DNA from 2 places in the Citrobacter koseri ATCC BAA-895 genome. Region 1 is predicted to be linked to the other one. Evidence: predicted binding sites of a transcription regulator. Region 1 holds the regulator's gene; the other holds the start of a gene.
What was found. Region 1 encodes Fur, which represses iron uptake genes when iron is present. Its sites were predicted from a motif close to ATAATAATGAGAACNACTATCAA; they were not measured.
Positions count from the first base shown of each region.

Region 2: the regulator Fur is predicted to act here: its motif matches at 3,864-3,886, upstream of feoA (ferrous iron transporter A).

Region 1 covers NC_009792.1:2,290,739-2,299,224, reverse strand. Annotated here, with positions in the region: gene nagE (PTS N-acetyl glucosamine transporter subunit IIABC) at 1-303, shown strand, start outside; gene glnS (glutamine--tRNA ligase) at 637-2,304, shown strand; gene chiP (chitoporin ChiP) at 2,748-4,154, shown strand; gene chiQ (ChiQ/YbfN family lipoprotein) at 4,204-4,536, shown strand; gene fur (ferric iron uptake transcriptional regulator) at 4,660-5,106, opposite strand; gene fldA (flavodoxin FldA) at 5,396-5,926, opposite strand; gene ybfE (LexA regulated protein) at 6,077-6,370, opposite strand; gene ybfF (esterase) at 6,499-7,272, opposite strand; gene seqA (replication initiation negative regulator SeqA) at 7,470-8,015, shown strand; gene pgm (phosphoglucomutase (alpha-D-glucose-1,6-bisphosphate-dependent)) at 8,040-8,486, shown strand, end outside.
Region 2 covers NC_009792.1:4,426,296-4,434,781, reverse strand. Annotated here, with positions in the region: gene gntX (DNA utilization protein GntX) at 1-47, opposite strand, end outside; gene bioH (pimeloyl-ACP methyl ester esterase BioH) at 85-855, shown strand; gene feoC ([Fe-S]-dependent transcriptional repressor FeoC) at 939-1,175, opposite strand; gene feoB (Fe(2+) transporter permease subunit FeoB) at 1,187-3,505, opposite strand; gene feoA (ferrous iron transporter A) at 3,524-3,751, opposite strand; gene CKO_RS20605 (Tex family protein) at 4,177-6,507, opposite strand; gene greB (transcription elongation factor GreB) at 6,605-7,078, opposite strand; gene ompR (osmolarity response regulator transcription factor OmpR) at 7,305-8,024, shown strand; gene envZ (two-component system sensor histidine kinase EnvZ) at 8,021-8,486, shown strand, end outside.

The DNA.
Region 1 (8,486 bases):
TTCAACACCAATCATGCGTTCTGCCTGGAAACCGAAAAAGGCGCGGAAATCGTTGTCCACATGGGGATCGATACCGTTGCGCTGAACGGTCAGGGCTTCAAACGCCTGGTGGAAGAGGGTGCCGAAGTGGTTGCCGGTCAGCCGATCCTGGAAATGGATCTGGAGTTCCTGAACGCCAATGCGCGCTCGATGATTAGCCCGGTGGTTTGCAGCAACATTGACGATTTCAGCGGTCTGGTGATTAAAGCTGAAGGTCAGGTGGTTGCAGGTCAAACGCCACTGTATGAGATTAAAGGCAAATAATCGCTCCTGAGTAGAGTTTGTGCCTGAGCGGCGGGGGGAAACCTCCGCCGCTTTTTTTTTTGCCGCCTGTAGGCCGGATAAGGTATAGCCGCTATCCGGCAAATGCGCCTGATGGCGCTGCGCTTATCAGGCCTACGGTTCGACACAGTTGTAGCAGCTTGTAGGCCGGATAAGGCGTAGCCGTCATCCGGCAAAGCGCCATCGCTTTTTTTTACAGCAATCAGCCCCCATATTTTCTTCAAAGCCACTTTTTAAGTAACTAAAGGTTGTCAGTCTGTCCGGCTTATAAGATCATATGCCGTTATACGTTGTTTACGCTTTGAGGAATCCACGATGAGTGAGGCTGAAGCCCGCCCGACTAACTTTATTCGTCAGATCATCGATGAAGATCTGGCCAGTGGTAAGCACACCACAATCCACACCCGTTTTCCGCCGGAGCCGAATGGCTATCTGCACATCGGCCACGCGAAATCCATCTGTCTGAACTTTGGCATCGCGCAAGATTATCAGGGCCTGTGCAACCTGCGTTTCGATGATACCAACCCGGTAAAAGAAGATATCGAGTACGTTGATTCGATCAAAAACGACGTCGAGTGGTTAGGTTTTCACTGGGCTGGCAACGTTTGCTACTCCTCAGATTACTTCGATCAGCTGCATGCGTATGCGGTTGAGCTGATCACCAAAGGTCTGGCGTACGTCGATGAGCTGACGCCGGATCAGATCCGCGAATATCGCGGTACGCTGAAAGAGCCGGGTAAAAACAGCCCGTTCCGCGATCGCAGCGTGGAAGAGAACCTGGCGCTGTTTGAAAAAATGCGTACCGGTGGTTTTGAAGAAGGTAAAGCGTGCCTGCGCGCCAAAATTGATATGGCGTCGCCGTTTATCGTGATGCGCGATCCGGTGCTGTACCGCATTAAATTTGCCGAACACCACCAGACCGGCAACAAGTGGTGCATCTACCCGATGTACGACTTTACCCACTGCATCAGCGATGCGCTGGAAGGCATTACGCACTCTCTGTGTACGCTGGAATTCCAGGACAACCGTCGTCTGTACGACTGGGTGCTGGACAACATCACCATCCCGGTTCACCCGCGTCAGTACGAATTCTCGCGCCTGAATCTGGAATACACCGTGATGTCCAAGCGTAAGCTGAACCTGCTGGTGACGGACAAACACGTTGAAGGCTGGGACGATCCGCGTATGCCGACCATTTCTGGCCTGCGTCGTCGTGGCTATACCGCGGCCTCCATCCGTGAATTCTGCAAACGCATCGGCGTTACCAAGCAGGACAACACCATTGAGATGGCGTCGCTGGAGTCCTGCATTCGTGAAGATCTGAATGAAAACGCACCGCGCGCGATGGCGGTTATCGATCCGGTGAAACTGGTTATCGAAAACTACCCGCAGGGCGAAAGCGAAATGGTCACCATGCCGAACCATCCGAACAAACCGGAAATGGGCAGCCGTGAAGTACCGTTTAGCGGTGAGATCTGGATCGATCGTGCTGACTTCCGCGAAGAAGCGAACAAGCAGTACAAGCGTCTGGTGATGGGGAAAGAAGTGCGTCTGCGTAACGCCTATGTGGTGAAAGCTGAGCGCGTGGAGAAGGATGCGGAAGGCAATATCACCACCATCTTCTGTACCTATGATGCGGACACCCTGAGCAAAGATCCGGCTGATGGCCGTAAAGTGAAGGGCGTCATTCACTGGGTAAGCGCGGCACACGCGCTGCCGGTTGAAATTCGTCTGTACGATCGTCTGTTCAGCGTGCCGAACCCGGGCGCCGCAGAGGACTTCCTGTCCGTGATCAACCCTGAATCGCTGGTAATTAAGCAGGGTTACGCGGAACCGTCGTTGCAGAACGCCGTAGCGGGTAAAGCGTATCAGTTTGAGCGTGAAGGCTACTTCTGCCTGGACAGCCGCTACACAACGGCGGATAAACGCGTATTTAACCGTACCGTAGGTCTGCGCGATACGTGGGCTAAAGCGGGCGAGTAAAGCCACCACATCGCATCACCTTCCAACGCCGCATTTTGCGGCGTTTTTTTATCCTTTCCATTTTGTCATCCCGCTCTCTGTTTGCAGAGCGAATTAATGCCGTCGGGAAAATAATTTCGCAACAAAATAGTTTTGGCATAGTGAATTTATGGAATGAATATCATTTCATGTGAAACCGATTTCATGTGCATGGAAAACAAGACAATTTTAACTTTTGTTCATCTTTTTTAGCGCCTGATGAAAATGTAACAGAAAGCAATGAAATATGTGCGGTTGCTCATACTCTTACATTCTCGTTACAGAAAGAGATTGATAATTCGCGTCGCGAAAAATAGTCTATTCACTGTAGTCTGCGAGGTTTTTCTCAACGCTACTTTTACATTTTTATTTTTCGCTGTCCGCTTTTGTTCGGCAGCATTTTATACGTCAAAGAGGATTAACACATGCGTACGTTTAGTGGCAAACGTAGTACGCTGGCGCTGGCTATCGCCGGTATCACAGCAATGTCAGGTTTGGTCGTCGTTCCACAGGCTCAGGCCGAAGGCTTTATTGACGATTCCACGTTAACAGGCGGCATCTATTACTGGCAGCGTGAGCGTGACCGTAAAGATGTCACCGACGATGACAAATATAAAACCAACCTTTCACACGCGACCTGGAACGCCAATCTGGATTTCCAGTCTGGTTATGCGGCTGATATGTTCGGTCTGGATATCGCGGCATTTACCGCGATAGAAATGGCGGAAAACGGCGACAGCGGACACCCCAACGAAATCGCCTTCTCGAAAAAGAATAAAGGTTACGATGAAGATTATTCTGGCGATAAGAGCGGGATCAGCCTTTATAAAGCCGCGGCAAAATTTAAGTACGGGCCAACCTGGGCGCGTGCGGGGTATATCCAGCCGACCGGTCAGACGCTGTTAGCGCCGCACTGGAGCTTTATGCCGGGTACTTATCAGGGTGCGGAAGCCGGAGCGAATTTTGACTACGGTGATGCGGGCGCGCTGAGTTTCTCCTATATGTGGGCCAACCAATATAAAGCGCCGTGGCACACCGATGTTGATAAATTCTATCAGGCCGATAAAAAGACCAAAGTGGATTACCTCCATTCTATCGGTGCTAAATACGATTTCAAAAATGACCTCGTGCTGGAAGCGGCATTTGGTCAGTCAGAAGGGTATGTCGACCAGTATTTTGCTAAAGCCAGCTACAAATTTGATTTGGGCGGCAACCCGTTCACCACCAGCTATCAGTTCTATGGTGCGCGCGACAAAGTTGATGATCGCAGCGTAAACGATATTTATGACGGCACCGCCTGGTTGCAGGCGCTGACTTTCGGTTACAAAGTGGCCGAAGTCGTCGATTTGCGCCTGGAAGGGACCTGGGTTAAGGCGGACGGTCAACAAGGTTACTTCCTGCAACGTATGACGCCAACTTACGCATCCTCAAACGGTCGTCTGGATATCTGGTGGGATAACCGCTCAGACTTTAACGCCAACGGCGAAAAAGCCGTCTTCTTCGGTGCGATGTACGATCTGAAAAACTGGAACCTGCCGGGCTGGGCAGTGGGGGCGTCATACGTTTACGCCTGGGACGCGAAGCCATCAACCTGGCAGATTACCCCGGATGCGTACTATGACAAAAACCGTACCATTGAAGAGTCTTCTTACAGCCTTGATGCGGTCTACACCCTACAGGAAGGCCGTGCCAAAGGCACCATGTTTAAACTGCACTTCACGGAATATGACAACCACTCCAACATCCCAAGCTGGGGCGGCGGTTACGGCAACATCTTCCAGGATGAACGTGACGTGAAGTTCATGGTTATCGCTCCGTTCACTATTTTCTGATGCTCGTTGCGGCAGGCGATTTGTCTGCCGCAACGTTGAGGACACTGATATGAAAAAACTGTTACTCATCGCCATGATGGCATCGGGACTGGTGGCCTGCGCGCAGCCAACCGCGCCGAAAGAAGACAGTCAGTTAAAAGAGGCATATAGCGCCTGCATCAATACGGCGCAAGGTTCGCCAGAGAAAATTGAGGCCTGTCAGAGTGTACTGAACGTGCTGAAGAAAGATGACCAGCACAAGCAGTTTGCTACAGAAGAGAGCGTGCGCATACTGGATTACCAGCAGTGCATTCAGGCTACGCGTACGGGGAACGATCAGGCGGTGACCGCCGATTGCGACAAAATCTGGCAGGAAATTCGCAGCAAAAATAGCGCCAAATAAAAGCAGGGCGGGTTAATGGCGGGCGGAGAGTTCTCTCCGCCCGTTTGCGTTTTTTAAGGCCGCTACCGGGTCGGAGGCATAAAAAAAGCCAACCGGTCGGTTGGCTTTTTAGGAGGGTTCACATTACTTCGCGTCGTGCGCGTGCTCGTCTTCCCGGCAATCGCCTTCAGCGCAGTGGCCGTAGAGATAGAGGCTGTGGTTCGTCAAACGAATGCCATGCTTAGCCGCAATCTCACGCTGGCGCGCTTCGATAGAATCATCACTGAATTCGATCACTTTGCCACAATCGAGGCAAATAAGGTGATCGTGATGATGCTGTTGGGTCAGCTCAAAAACGGATTTACCGCCTTCAAAATTGTGGCGGGTTACGATACCGGCGTCATCAAACTGGTTCAGCACACGGTACACGGTCGCCAGCCCAATCTCTTCACCCATGTCGATCAGACGTTTATATAAATCTTCCGCACTGACGTGATGGTTATCCGGTTCCTGAAGAACTTCCAGAATTTTTAAACGAGGAAGCGTTACTTTCAGGCCAGCCTTCTTTAATGCGGTATTGTTGTCAGTCATGCGGAATCTGTCCTGTTGCTAAACGATTCACTTCAAACAAAGAAGTGACAGAAATTGCACTTGAGATCATGCGTTTCATTATAGAACTGCCACGCCTAAATGAAAACTGCAAGCCTCCGGCAAATATTGTTAATAAAAACGAGGTATCGCCAACAAACACACTGTGCAATACCAGAATAACACCCGGACATTGTACAGGGTCAGGCAAGAAAGTTACAAATTTGTAGCAATTATTTTAATTGGTTTTATCTATTGATGCGACGCAGATGCTTTTCTGCGCCGCACAAAATCAGGCGTTAATGATTTCGTCGAGGTGCAGTTCGCCGGAAATCTGTTTAACCCATTTTTCAACGCGATCTGCGGTCAGTTCAGGCTGACGGTCTTCGTCGATAGCCAGACCAACAAAGTGATCGTCGTCAGCCAGACCTTTGGACGCTTCAAAATGGTAGCCCGCCGTTGGCCAGTGACCGACGATGGTCGCGCCGCGCGGCTCAATGATGTCGCGGATGGTGCCTAACGCGTCGCAGAAATATTCTGCGTAATCTTCCTGGTCGCCGCAGCCGAACAGCGCCACCAGTTTACCGTTAAAATCAATCTCTTCGAGAGTCGGGAAGAAGTCATCCCAGTCACATTGCGCTTCACCGTAGTACCAGGTCGGGATGCCCAGCAGCAGGATGTCGTACCCTTCCAGGTCCTCTTTGCTGCTTTTCGCAATGTCATGCACATCGGCAACGTCTTTACCAAGCTGTTTTTGAATCATTTTTGCGATATTTTCGGTATTACCGGTGTCGCTGCCGAAAAAGATGCCAGTGATTGCCATGAGTAAAATAACCTCTTGAAACTTATTGAAATGGTGGTGGCGTATTGCCCGCAGATAAGGGCAATCATAGCAGAACAGTCAGGCATGCGGAAACAGCAATCACGCGGGACTGCACTCTGTGCTACATGATTTATGATATTGAGCAGTTTTTCAGACTACGCCCTGGCCGCGCAGCGCTGCCAGTTGAGTCATCAGCATCTCTTCGATGAGTTCGCTACGGCTCATATTGCGGGATTCGGCCAGCTCGTTCAGCGCATCGACAGCCTCAGCGTTGAGTTTCAGTTCGACACGCTTAAGGCCACGTACTTTGTCGCGTTTTAGCTGGTTACGCTTATTAATGCGCAGCTGTTCATCACGCGAAAGCGGATTGGTTTTGGGTCGTCCCGGGCGACGCTCGTGTGCGAACAGATCTAATGTCGTACGGTCCGTTTGTTCTTTGGCCATGATTTTGGTGACTTCGGGGAAACAATCAGCCAGGCGTCTGCCCGGATGGATAGCGCGCCATCATACATCAGCAAGGCAGACACGCCAACGCCCGCGGACGTAATCGCGCGCGGACGCTGAGTTTTTAATCAGTTGGCCTTATCTGCCAGATAGCGACGAATGGCGCGCAGCACCGCATCGGGTTTTTCCGCGTGAACCCAGTGGCCCGCTCCGGCGATGACGTGCGCCCGCGCCTGAGGGAACTGCGCCAGCAGATCGTGACGATATGCTTCGGTCACATAAGGCGAGTTGCCGCCGGGGATAAACAACACCGGGCGATCCCAGGCTGGAATGGTCTCCCAGCCCACAATATGTGGATACTGTTCCCACAACACCGGTACGTTAAAGCGCCATTCGCCGTCGATAAACGATTTCAGCAGAAACTGGATGACGCCTTCTTCTTGCAGATGTTGACGCATAACGGTGGCGGCCTGTTGACGGGTTTCGGCGCCCGCGTCGGTGACGGCATTGATGGCGGCGAAGATTTCATCGTGGCGGCGAACGTGGTAATCGACCGGCGCGATGTCGATCGCGACCAACTGGTCAATACGCTCCGGCGCCAGCGCGGTGAGCGCCATTACCGCTTTACCGCCCATGGAGTGGCCGATAAAGGTGGCTTTCTCAATGCCTTCGGCATCAATGGTATCCAGTAAGTCTTGCGCCATTGCCGGGTAGTCCATCACCGGATCGCGAGGGGAGAGACCGTGGTTGCGCATATCAACCTGAATGATATCGTGATCGGTCACCAGGTCGCGCGCCAGCACGCCGAGGTTGTCCAGGCTGCCAAACAAACCGTGAACGAGGACGATGGGAGAATTATTGTGCAGGTTTTGTGCAGTTTGCGCTCGGATATTCAATTTCATGGCAAAGTTCTTTTTTTCGCTCTGTCGGGTTAGGGTATTATGTTGACTATTCTGCCACAGGGCTGCAACAACTACGGTTTACTCCGAGTTTTTCCGTCAGCCAGGTTTGACGCTATCCGCTGTTGGAATTTGCCTTTACACTACGTGCAGGTAATCCCAACGACTTGTATTCAGATAAGACACCGCACTGGATTAAGATGAAAACGATTGAAGTTGATGATGAACTCTATAGCTATATTGCCAGCCACACCAAGCATATTGGCGAGAGCGCATCCGACATTTTACGGCGCATGTTGAAGTTTTCCGCCGTATCACAGCCTGTCACTCCGGCGGCGAAAGAGGTTCGCATCGCGCAACCTGCTATCGTGGAAGCGAAGCCCGTCAACCCCGTAAAAGATAAAGTCCGCGCCATGCGTGAACTGCTGCTTTCCGACGAGTACGCGGAGCAGAAGAAAGCGGTAAACCGCTTCATGCTGGTGCTGTCTACACTCTACTCACTGGATAATCGCGCGTTTGCCGAAGCGACGGAGTCGTTGCATGGCCGTACGCGCGTCTATTTTGCGGCTGATGAACACACGCTGCTGAAAAATGGTAATCAAACTAAACCGAAACATGTGCCCGGCACGCCGTATTGGGTGATTACCAACACCAACACCGGCCGTAAATGCAGCATGGTTGAACACATCATGCAGTCAATGCAATTCCCGGCGGAATTGATTGAGAAGGTTTGCGGAACAATTTAATCCTTGCATTAAAAGGACCAGGCAATGGCAATCCACAACCGTGCAGGTCAACCTGCGCAACAGAGTGATTTGATTAACGTCGCCCAACTGACGGCACAGTACTATGTACTGAAACCCGAAGCAGGGAATGCAGAGCACGCCGTGAAGTTCGGTACGTCCGGGCATCGCGGTAGCGCAGGTCGTCATAGTTTTAACGAGCCGCACATCCTGGCGATCGCCCAGGCGATTGCGGAAGAGCGTGCAAAAAACGGTATCACTGGTCCTTGTTATGTGGGCAAAGATACCCACGCGCTGTCTGAACCGGCATTTATCTCTGTACTGGAAGTGCTGGCGGCGAACGGTGTTGATGTCATCGTGCAGGAAAACAATGGCTTCACGCCAACGCCTGCCGTTTCCAACGCTATCCTGGTTCACAATAAAAAAGGCGGCCCGCTGGCTGATGGCATCGTGATCACGCCATCTCACAACCCA
Region 2 (8,486 bases), 2.1 Mb from region 1:
GCCAGCGGCATTCGGCATAGCCAGCATAATCCCGGTACTGTTAGCATATGTTCATCCTTGTTAGCCAAAAGAGAACAGTAACTGATGAATGACATCTGGTGGCAGACTGAAGGTCAGGGAAATTGCCATCTTGTGCTGCTGCACGGATGGGGACTGAATGCGGAAGTCTGGAATTGCATTCGTGAGGAACTCAGCGCGCATTTCACGCTGCATCTTGTCGATTTACCCGGATTTGGCCGCAGCCAGGGTTTTGGCGCGATGTCGCTGGAGCAGATGGCGAAGCATGTGCTGAAACAGGCGCCTGATAAAGCCGTCTGGCTTGGCTGGAGTCTGGGAGGGCTGGTGGCGAGCCAGGTGGCGTTAACCCATCCTGAACGCGTTCAGGCGCTGGTGACCGTCGCGTCATCGCCCTGTTTCAGCGCTCGCGAAGCGTGGCCGGGTATTAAGCCGGATATCCTGGCGGGATTTCAACAGCAGCTCAGCGAAGATTTCCAGCGTACGGTGGAACGTTTTCTGGCGCTGCAAACGTTAGGCACCGAAACCGCGCGTCAGGATGCCCGCACGCTGAAAAGTGCCGTGCTGGCGTTGCCGATGCCGGAGGTTGCGGTACTGAACGGTGGGCTGGAGATATTGAAAACGGCCGACCTGCGCGAGCCGCTTAAATCGCTGACCATGCCGTTCCTGCGTCTGTATGGTTATCTGGATGGTCTGGTGCCGCGCAAAGTCGTGCCGATGCTGGATGCCGCATGGCCGGAGAGTGAATCGCAGGTGTTTGCAAAGGCCGCCCATGCGCCGTTTATTTCGCATCCCGGCGAATTTTGTCAGGCGTTGATGGCGTTAAAGCAGAAGATATAATTATTGTCTATGCAGTGCCGGATAGCGGCGTAAACGCCTTATCCGGCCTACAGGTTAGCTACCGTTCGCCATCCGGCATAACGTTAACGCAACGTCCACCACTCCCGGAGACAGGCTTTTCCTTCCGGGCAGCTTTTGCAGCTACCGGACAGGCAGCCGTCGGGATCTTCCTGAATCCGCACGGCCCTGCCCATATTCTCCAGCTGATTCAGCATCGCGTCGATCATCGGCTGCGGCGTATGCAGCGTGCGGCTAATCTGCATTGCCTCCATACGCCCCTGCAAAGCCAGTAAATCACGAACCTGAATAAGTGACGCCATTGTTCTCAACCTTAGTGACAGTTACCGGCAGGGCTTGCGCAGCAGGCGCTGGCCGTTTTACGCGTCGCCAGCAGTTCGATATCCACCCGGCTACGGGCGCGCCGTAACAGCCCCAGCACCACGATGTTAAACAGGATGACCGCCAGAATGCAGACCAGGCTATAGGTCGGATGCTGGCTAAAGCTTGCAACCTGATAGAACAGGGTAGACAGCGAGTAGGCGATATTCAGCCCCCACAGAATCGAGAAGCTCATCCAGCCGCGGCTGGATTCACGCGCGATAGCCCCCATCACCGAGATGCACGGTACATACAGCAGAACGAAAATCAGATAGCTGTATGCGGCAGCGGCGCTGCCAAACTTCGCGTCCATCACGCCCATCGCCCCGGTCGCCATTTCACCGTCGCCTTTGCTGGCTTCGATTGGGTTAGCCAGTACGCTAAGGCTGAAGGTGTCTTTCAGGCTTTGCCAGGTTTCATCGACCGCGCCCAGCAGCTCGTCGCCGAGATGGAAGTCAGCCGGGTTAAACTCTTCTTCCTGAATATTTTCAGCGGTATAGAGGGTGTTCAGCGTCCCTACCACCACCTCTTTCGCCATTGCGCCGGTGAACAGGCCAACGGTCGCCTGCCAGTTATCTTCATGAACGCCAATCGGTTTAAAGACAGGCGTAATCACGCGGCTGATGGACGCGAGCGCAGAGTCGTTGATGTTATCGACGATTTTTCCGCTCAGGGAGAAGCTGTTAAACGCGCTGAGGAAAATACTGACGATGATGATGACCTTACCGGCACGCAGCACAAAGCCTTTCAGGCGTTGCCAGGTCTGGATCACCAGGCTTTTGATGTGCGGCACATGGTAGACCGGCAGTTCCATCACGAACGGAGAGGCTTCGCCGCGCATAATCGTGTGTTTAAGCATCAGGCCGGTCAGTACCGCCATCACGATACCCAGCACATACAGCGAGAAAACCGCCAGCGCGCCGTTTTGCCCAAAGAACGCGGCGGCAAACACGGCGAAAATCGCCAGACGTGCGCCGCAGGACATAAACGGCGCCATCATAATGGTCATCAGGCGTTCACGCGGCGCGTCCAGGGTACGGGCGCCCATCACGGACGGGACGTTACAGCCAAAGCCGACAATCAGCGGCACGAACGATTTACCCGGCAGCCCTAGTGCCTGCATCAGACGGTCCATAACGAACGCCGCGCGCGCCATGTAGCCGGAGTCCTCCAGGAAAGAGAGAAACAGGTACATCATGCCGATCTGCGGCACCAGCGGCAGAACGGTATTGATACCGCCGCCCAGCCCCTGCGCGAGGAAAATGGTGAGCCAGTCCGGGAAGTGCAGCGTGTAGCCGATCCACTGGATGCCGTGAATAAAGAGCGCCACGGAACCCACGTCGAACAGCGGTTGCAGCGCGCCGCCAATGTTAATGGCGAGCAGGAACATCAGGTACATGACGAACAGGAAAATCGGCAACCCGAGGAAACGGTTCAGGATGACCTTATCTACCGCTGCGGTGAAACGGCTGGGTTCCGCCGTCAGGGTGTTGCTGACCACGTCGCAAATCGCGGCGATGCACTGATAACGCGCATCAGCGATGTGTAGCGCCGGGTCATCCATCTCTTTGCTCAGGCGAGTGAGCGACGCCTCAAGGTTTTGCGCGGCATTACCGGCGTAAACGCGGCTGTAGATATCGCCTTCCAGCATCTGCAAGCCCAGCCAGCGGCGCTGTTGCGCCGGCATATCCGCCGCCATGACGTCGGCCAGCGATTCGGCCTCGCGCAGCAACGGCCGGGCATAATGTACCAGCTCAACGTTTTCGTTTTCTTTATAGCGATCGATAGCCAGTTTCAGGGCTTCAATCCCACGGCCGCGCGTGGAAACCAACGGCACAACCGGGCAACCAAGGCGTGCGGACAGCGCGTCGATATCAATGCGAACCTGCTGTTTCTCCGCGATGTCGAGCATGTTGAGCGCCACAATGCAGGGAATGCCCAGCTCAAGCAGTTGCAGCGTCAGGTAGAGGTTGCGCTCAAGGTTAGAGGCATCCACCACGTTGATCAGCAGGTCTGCGTCGCCGCTCAGAATGTAATGGCAGGCGATTTGCTCATCGAGGGAAGTTTGTGACGAAATGGTGGTCAGTGAATAGGTGCCGGGTAAATCGACCAGCGTGACCTGATGGTCGGTTGTTGCGAACTGACCTTCTTTGCGTTCAACGGTAACACCCGCCCAGTTCCCCACACGCTGACGCGCGCCGGTGAGCTGGTTAAATAATGTTGTCTTGCCGGAATTTGGATTACCAATTAAACCAATGGTTAATTTTTTCATTTTTATAGACTCACCGAATTAACAGGAAACCGCTTCCACTTCTAATAACGCCAGATCTTTCTTACGTAATACCAGGCTCACGCGGCGAGTTTCGATATGAATAGGATCGCCTAATGGGGCGACGCGCACTACGTTAAATGAAGAACCTGGCAACATGCCGAGTGAAAGCAGTTTCTGACGGTATGCCGGGCTGATTTCATGGGAAAAGCCGGTAATTTTCCACGCCGTGTCTGGAATGAATTGCATAGGGGGCCTACTTGTTTCTCGCTAACTGGACGTATACCTCATGCGCGCTCAGAAGGCGGCATAAGACCAGATGATTAGCCAACGAAAGAAAGATTAAATAATCAACAAGACAATGATAATGAGAATGGTTTTTATCATCAATGATTAAAATGTGACGGAATGTAGAAATGGATAATAAATTGAGTCAGTTTTGACATGGCTCAACATTTATTCGTCTTAAAAAGAACGTGTTGATTTAAACATTATTCAGCGTTGCTAATGTTTAATTAAGGTTTCATCTGTTAATGAATTGATAATTACCAGTACTGGCAACAGGCGGGTAATGAATTAAGCAATTTAATTCGTAAGATTTAATTGTTAATTTCAAATATAACGGCCGGATGGCGGTATAGATACCTCATCCGGCCTACAAGCATAAGGCTTGATTAGCGTTTTTTACCCATTGCGGCCGCCAGCGCGTCCATCATGGCGCTGTTGCCCGCAGGCTGCGCATCACGACCACGCGGCTTCGCCGCTTTTGCCGCCGGGCGGTTGCCCTGGGCGCGATCGTTGCCGCCGCCGCGACGGGCGTTGGTTTCACCCGGCTGCTCGTCCAGACGCATGGTCAGCGCGATGCGCTTACGTTGCAGGTCAACCTCCAGCACTTTCACCTTCACGATGTCGCCCGCTTTCACCACGGTGTGTGGATCTTCGACGAACTTATTCGACAGGGAAGAGATGTGCACCAGACCGTCCTGATGTACGCCGATATCCACAAACGCGCCAAAGTTGGTGACGTTGGTTACGGCGCCTTCCAGAATCATGCCCGGTTGCAGATCGTTCATGGTTTCTACGCCATCAGCAAACTGCGCGGTTTTGAACTCTGGACGCGGGTCGCGGCCCGGTTTTTCCAGCTCTTTGATGATGTCGGTAACGGTTGGCACGCCGAATTTGTCGTCGGTGAAATCCACCGCTTTCAAATTGCGTAGCTCGCTGCTGTTGCCCATCAGCGCTTTCAGCGCCTGTTGGGTGGCGGCAAGAATACGCTCGACCACCGGGTAGGCTTCCGGGTGAACGGTAGAGGCATCCAGCGGGTTATCGCCGTGGTTGATGCGCAGGAAGCCCGCGCACTGTTCAAAGGCTTTCGGCCCCAGACGGCTCACTTTCAGCAACTGCTGGCGGTTCTGGAACTGACCGTTTTCATCACGCCAGGCGACGATATTCTGCGCCATCATGCGCGTTAAGCCTGCCACGCGGGTCAGTAACGGTACGGACGCGGTATTGAGATCGACGCCGACGGCGTTTACGCAGTCTTCCACAACGGCATCCAGCTTACGGGCAAGCTGGGTCTGGCTGACGTCGTGCTGATACTGGCCGACGCCGATGGATTTCGGATCGATTTTCACCAGCTCTGCCAGTGGGTCTTGCAGACGACGGGCGATAGAGACCGCGCCGCGCAGCGAAACGTCCAGATCCGGGAACTCCAGCGCCGCCAGCTCGGAAGCGGAATACACCGATGCTCCGGCTTCGCTGACGATCACTTTCTGCGCCGTCACTTTCGGGAACTGTTTCTGCACGTCGAGGAAGAAGCGCTCGGTTTCGCGCGATGCCGTGCCGTTACCAATCGCCACCAGCTCAACGTTGTGTTTTTCGCACAGCGCGGCAACCGCCACCGCAGCTTTAGCTGCCTGACCGGTATGTGGATAAATGGTGTCGGTGGCGACCAGTTTACCGGTGCCGTCCACTACAGCGACCTTCACGCCGGTACGCAGACCCGGATCGAGACCCATAGTCGCGCGCAGGCCAGCAGGCGCCGCCATCAGCAGATCGTGGAGGTTGCGGGCAAAGACGTTAATGGCTTCATCTTCCGCGCGTTCACGCACGGTGCCCATCAGTTCGGTTTCGAGATGCATCAGGACTTTTATACGCCATGTCCAGCTCACCACGCCTTTGCGCCAGCTATCCGCCGGAGCGTTGTTCAGACGCAGGCCGAGGTGATCCTGGATGATCTGCTCGCAGTGGCTCTCTTTGGGCGGCTCATCGAATTGCGGGTCGGCATTCAGCGACAGTTGCAGCACGCCTTCGTTGCGGCCACGGAACATCGCCAGCGCACGGTGTGAAGGGACGGTGGCGATTGGTTCGTGATGATCGAAGTAATCTCGGAATTTCGCCCCTTCCTCCTCTTTGCCGCTTACGACGGTCGCGACCAGGTGGGCGTTCTTCCACAGATAATCGCGCACTTTCGCCAGCAGCGCCGCGTCTTCGGCAAAACGCTCCATCAGAATATAGCGCGCGCCATCAAGGGCTGCTTTGGCGTCCGCCACGCCGTTGTCAGCGTCGATGTATTTTGCCGCTTCCGTTTCCGGGGTGTGGGACGGGTCTGTCCACAGCAGGTCGGCCAGCGGTTCAAGTCCGGCTTCGATGGCGATTTGCCCGCGCGTGCGACGCTTGGGTTTGTAGGGCAGGTAGAGGTCTTCGAGTTCGGTCTTACTTAACGTGCCGTTGATGGCGTTAGCCAGCTCATCGGTCAGCTTGCCTTGCTCGGAAATGGACTTGAGAATGGCCTGACGTCTGTCTTCCAGTTCACGCAGATATCCCAGACGGGTCTCCAGATTACGCAATTGCGTGTCATCCAGCCCGCCGGTGATCTCCTTACGATAACGTGCGATAAACGGCACGGTGTTCCCTTCGTCAAGCAGGCGAACGGCAGCGTCTACCTGTTCGGCGCGTGCCTGAATTTCACCCGCGATAATGCGGCAGAAAGAATCATTCATCATGGATTTAGTTTCATCTGAGTAAAAAATCAGGGGATAGTTATACGGATTGACTGGCAAAATTGCCAGTCATCAGCGGGGGCTTCGGATTGTTCCGGCGCTATTTTACGTATTCGATCTCATTAACGTACCAGCTGGCCTCGCCGGCGGGCGTGTGTACTACCGCGAGATCGCCCACTTCTTTTTTCAGCAACGCCCGCGCCATAGGCGAGTCGATGGAGATGTAATCCTTACGACCGAAAATTTCATCGTAGCCGACGATGCGAAAGCGGCGGATATCGCCCTCATCGTTTTCGATCTCCACCCACGCGCCGAAGAACACTTTGCCTTCCTGCTGCGGGGAATAATCGACGATTTTCAGGTTTTCCATGCATTTGGTCAGATAACGAACACGACGGTCGATCTCACGCAGGCGCTTTTTATTATACTGATAGTCAGCATTTTCGCTGCGGTCCCCAAGACTCGCAGCCCAGGTCACTTTTTTGGTGACTTCCGGGCGCTCTTCCCGCCAGAGATAATTCAGCTCGTGTTTGAGTTTTTCGTACCCTTCCCGGGTAATCAGGGGCGTTTTCATCTCGTTGATTTACCTTTGACTATTTGGCGATGCGCACAATACGTATTACGTGATCGCCGCAGCAGAATAAATAATGTGTCGCAAGATTAATTGTATACTTAAGCTGCTGTTAAATATGCTTTGTAACAATTTAGCCTGGAATTTATACCAGAATTCGCTGGTGACGAACGTAAGCTTTTTTAAGAATACACACATTCAATTGTTGCGAACCTTTGGGAGTAAAACAATGCAAGAGAATTATAAGATTCTGGTGGTGGATGACGATATGCGCCTGCGCGCGCTACTGGAACGTTATCTGACCGAGCAGGGCTTCCAGGTTCGAAGCGTGGCAAACGCCGAGCAAATGGATCGTCTGCTGACCCGTGAGTCCTTCCACCTTATGGTACTGGACCTCATGCTGCCTGGCGAAGACGGCCTGTCAATTTGCCGCCGTCTGCGCAGCCAGAGCAACCCTATGCCGATCATCATGGTGACGGCGAAGGGCGAAGAAGTGGACCGCATTGTGGGTCTGGAGATCGGTGCCGACGACTACATTCCGAAGCCGTTCAACCCGCGTGAACTGCTGGCGCGTATTCGCGCTGTGCTGCGCCGTCAGGCGAACGAACTGCCGGGCGCGCCTTCGCAGGAAGAAGCGGTAATCGCTTTCGGTAAGTTCAAGCTGAACCTCGGCACCCGCGAAATGTTCCGCGAGGACGAACCGATGCCGCTCACCAGCGGTGAATTTGCGGTACTGAAAGCGCTGGTCAGCCACCCGCGCGAACCGCTCTCCCGCGATAAGCTGATGAACCTGGCGCGCGGTCGTGAATACTCTGCGATGGAACGCTCCATCGATGTGCAGATCTCCCGTCTGCGCCGCATGGTGGAAGAAGATCCGGCGCATCCGCGTTACATTCAGACCGTCTGGGGCCTGGGCTACGTCTTTGTACCGGACGGTTCTAAAGCATGAGGCGAATGCGCTTCTCTCCGCGAAGTTCATTTGCCCGCACGCTACTGCTCATCGTCACCTTGCTGTTCGTCAGCCTGGTGACGACTTATCTGGTGGTGCTGAACTTTGCGATTCTGCCGAGCCTCCAGCAGTTTAATAAGGTTCTGGCCTACGAAGTTCGTATGCTGATGACCGATAAGCTGCAACTGGAGGACGGCACGCAACTGGTGGTGCCGCCTGCGTTCCGCCGGGAAATCTATCGTGAGCTGGGGATTTCTCTCTATTCCAACGAGGCTGCCGAAGAGGCCGGGCTGCGTTGGGCGCAACACTATGAATTCTTAAGCCATCAGATGGCGCAGCAGCTGGGCGGCCCGACGGAAGTGCGCGTTGAGGTCAACAAAAGCTCGCCGGTGGTCTGGCTGAAAACCTGGCTGTCGCCCAATATCTGGGTGCGCGTGCCGCTGACGGAAATCCATCAGGGCG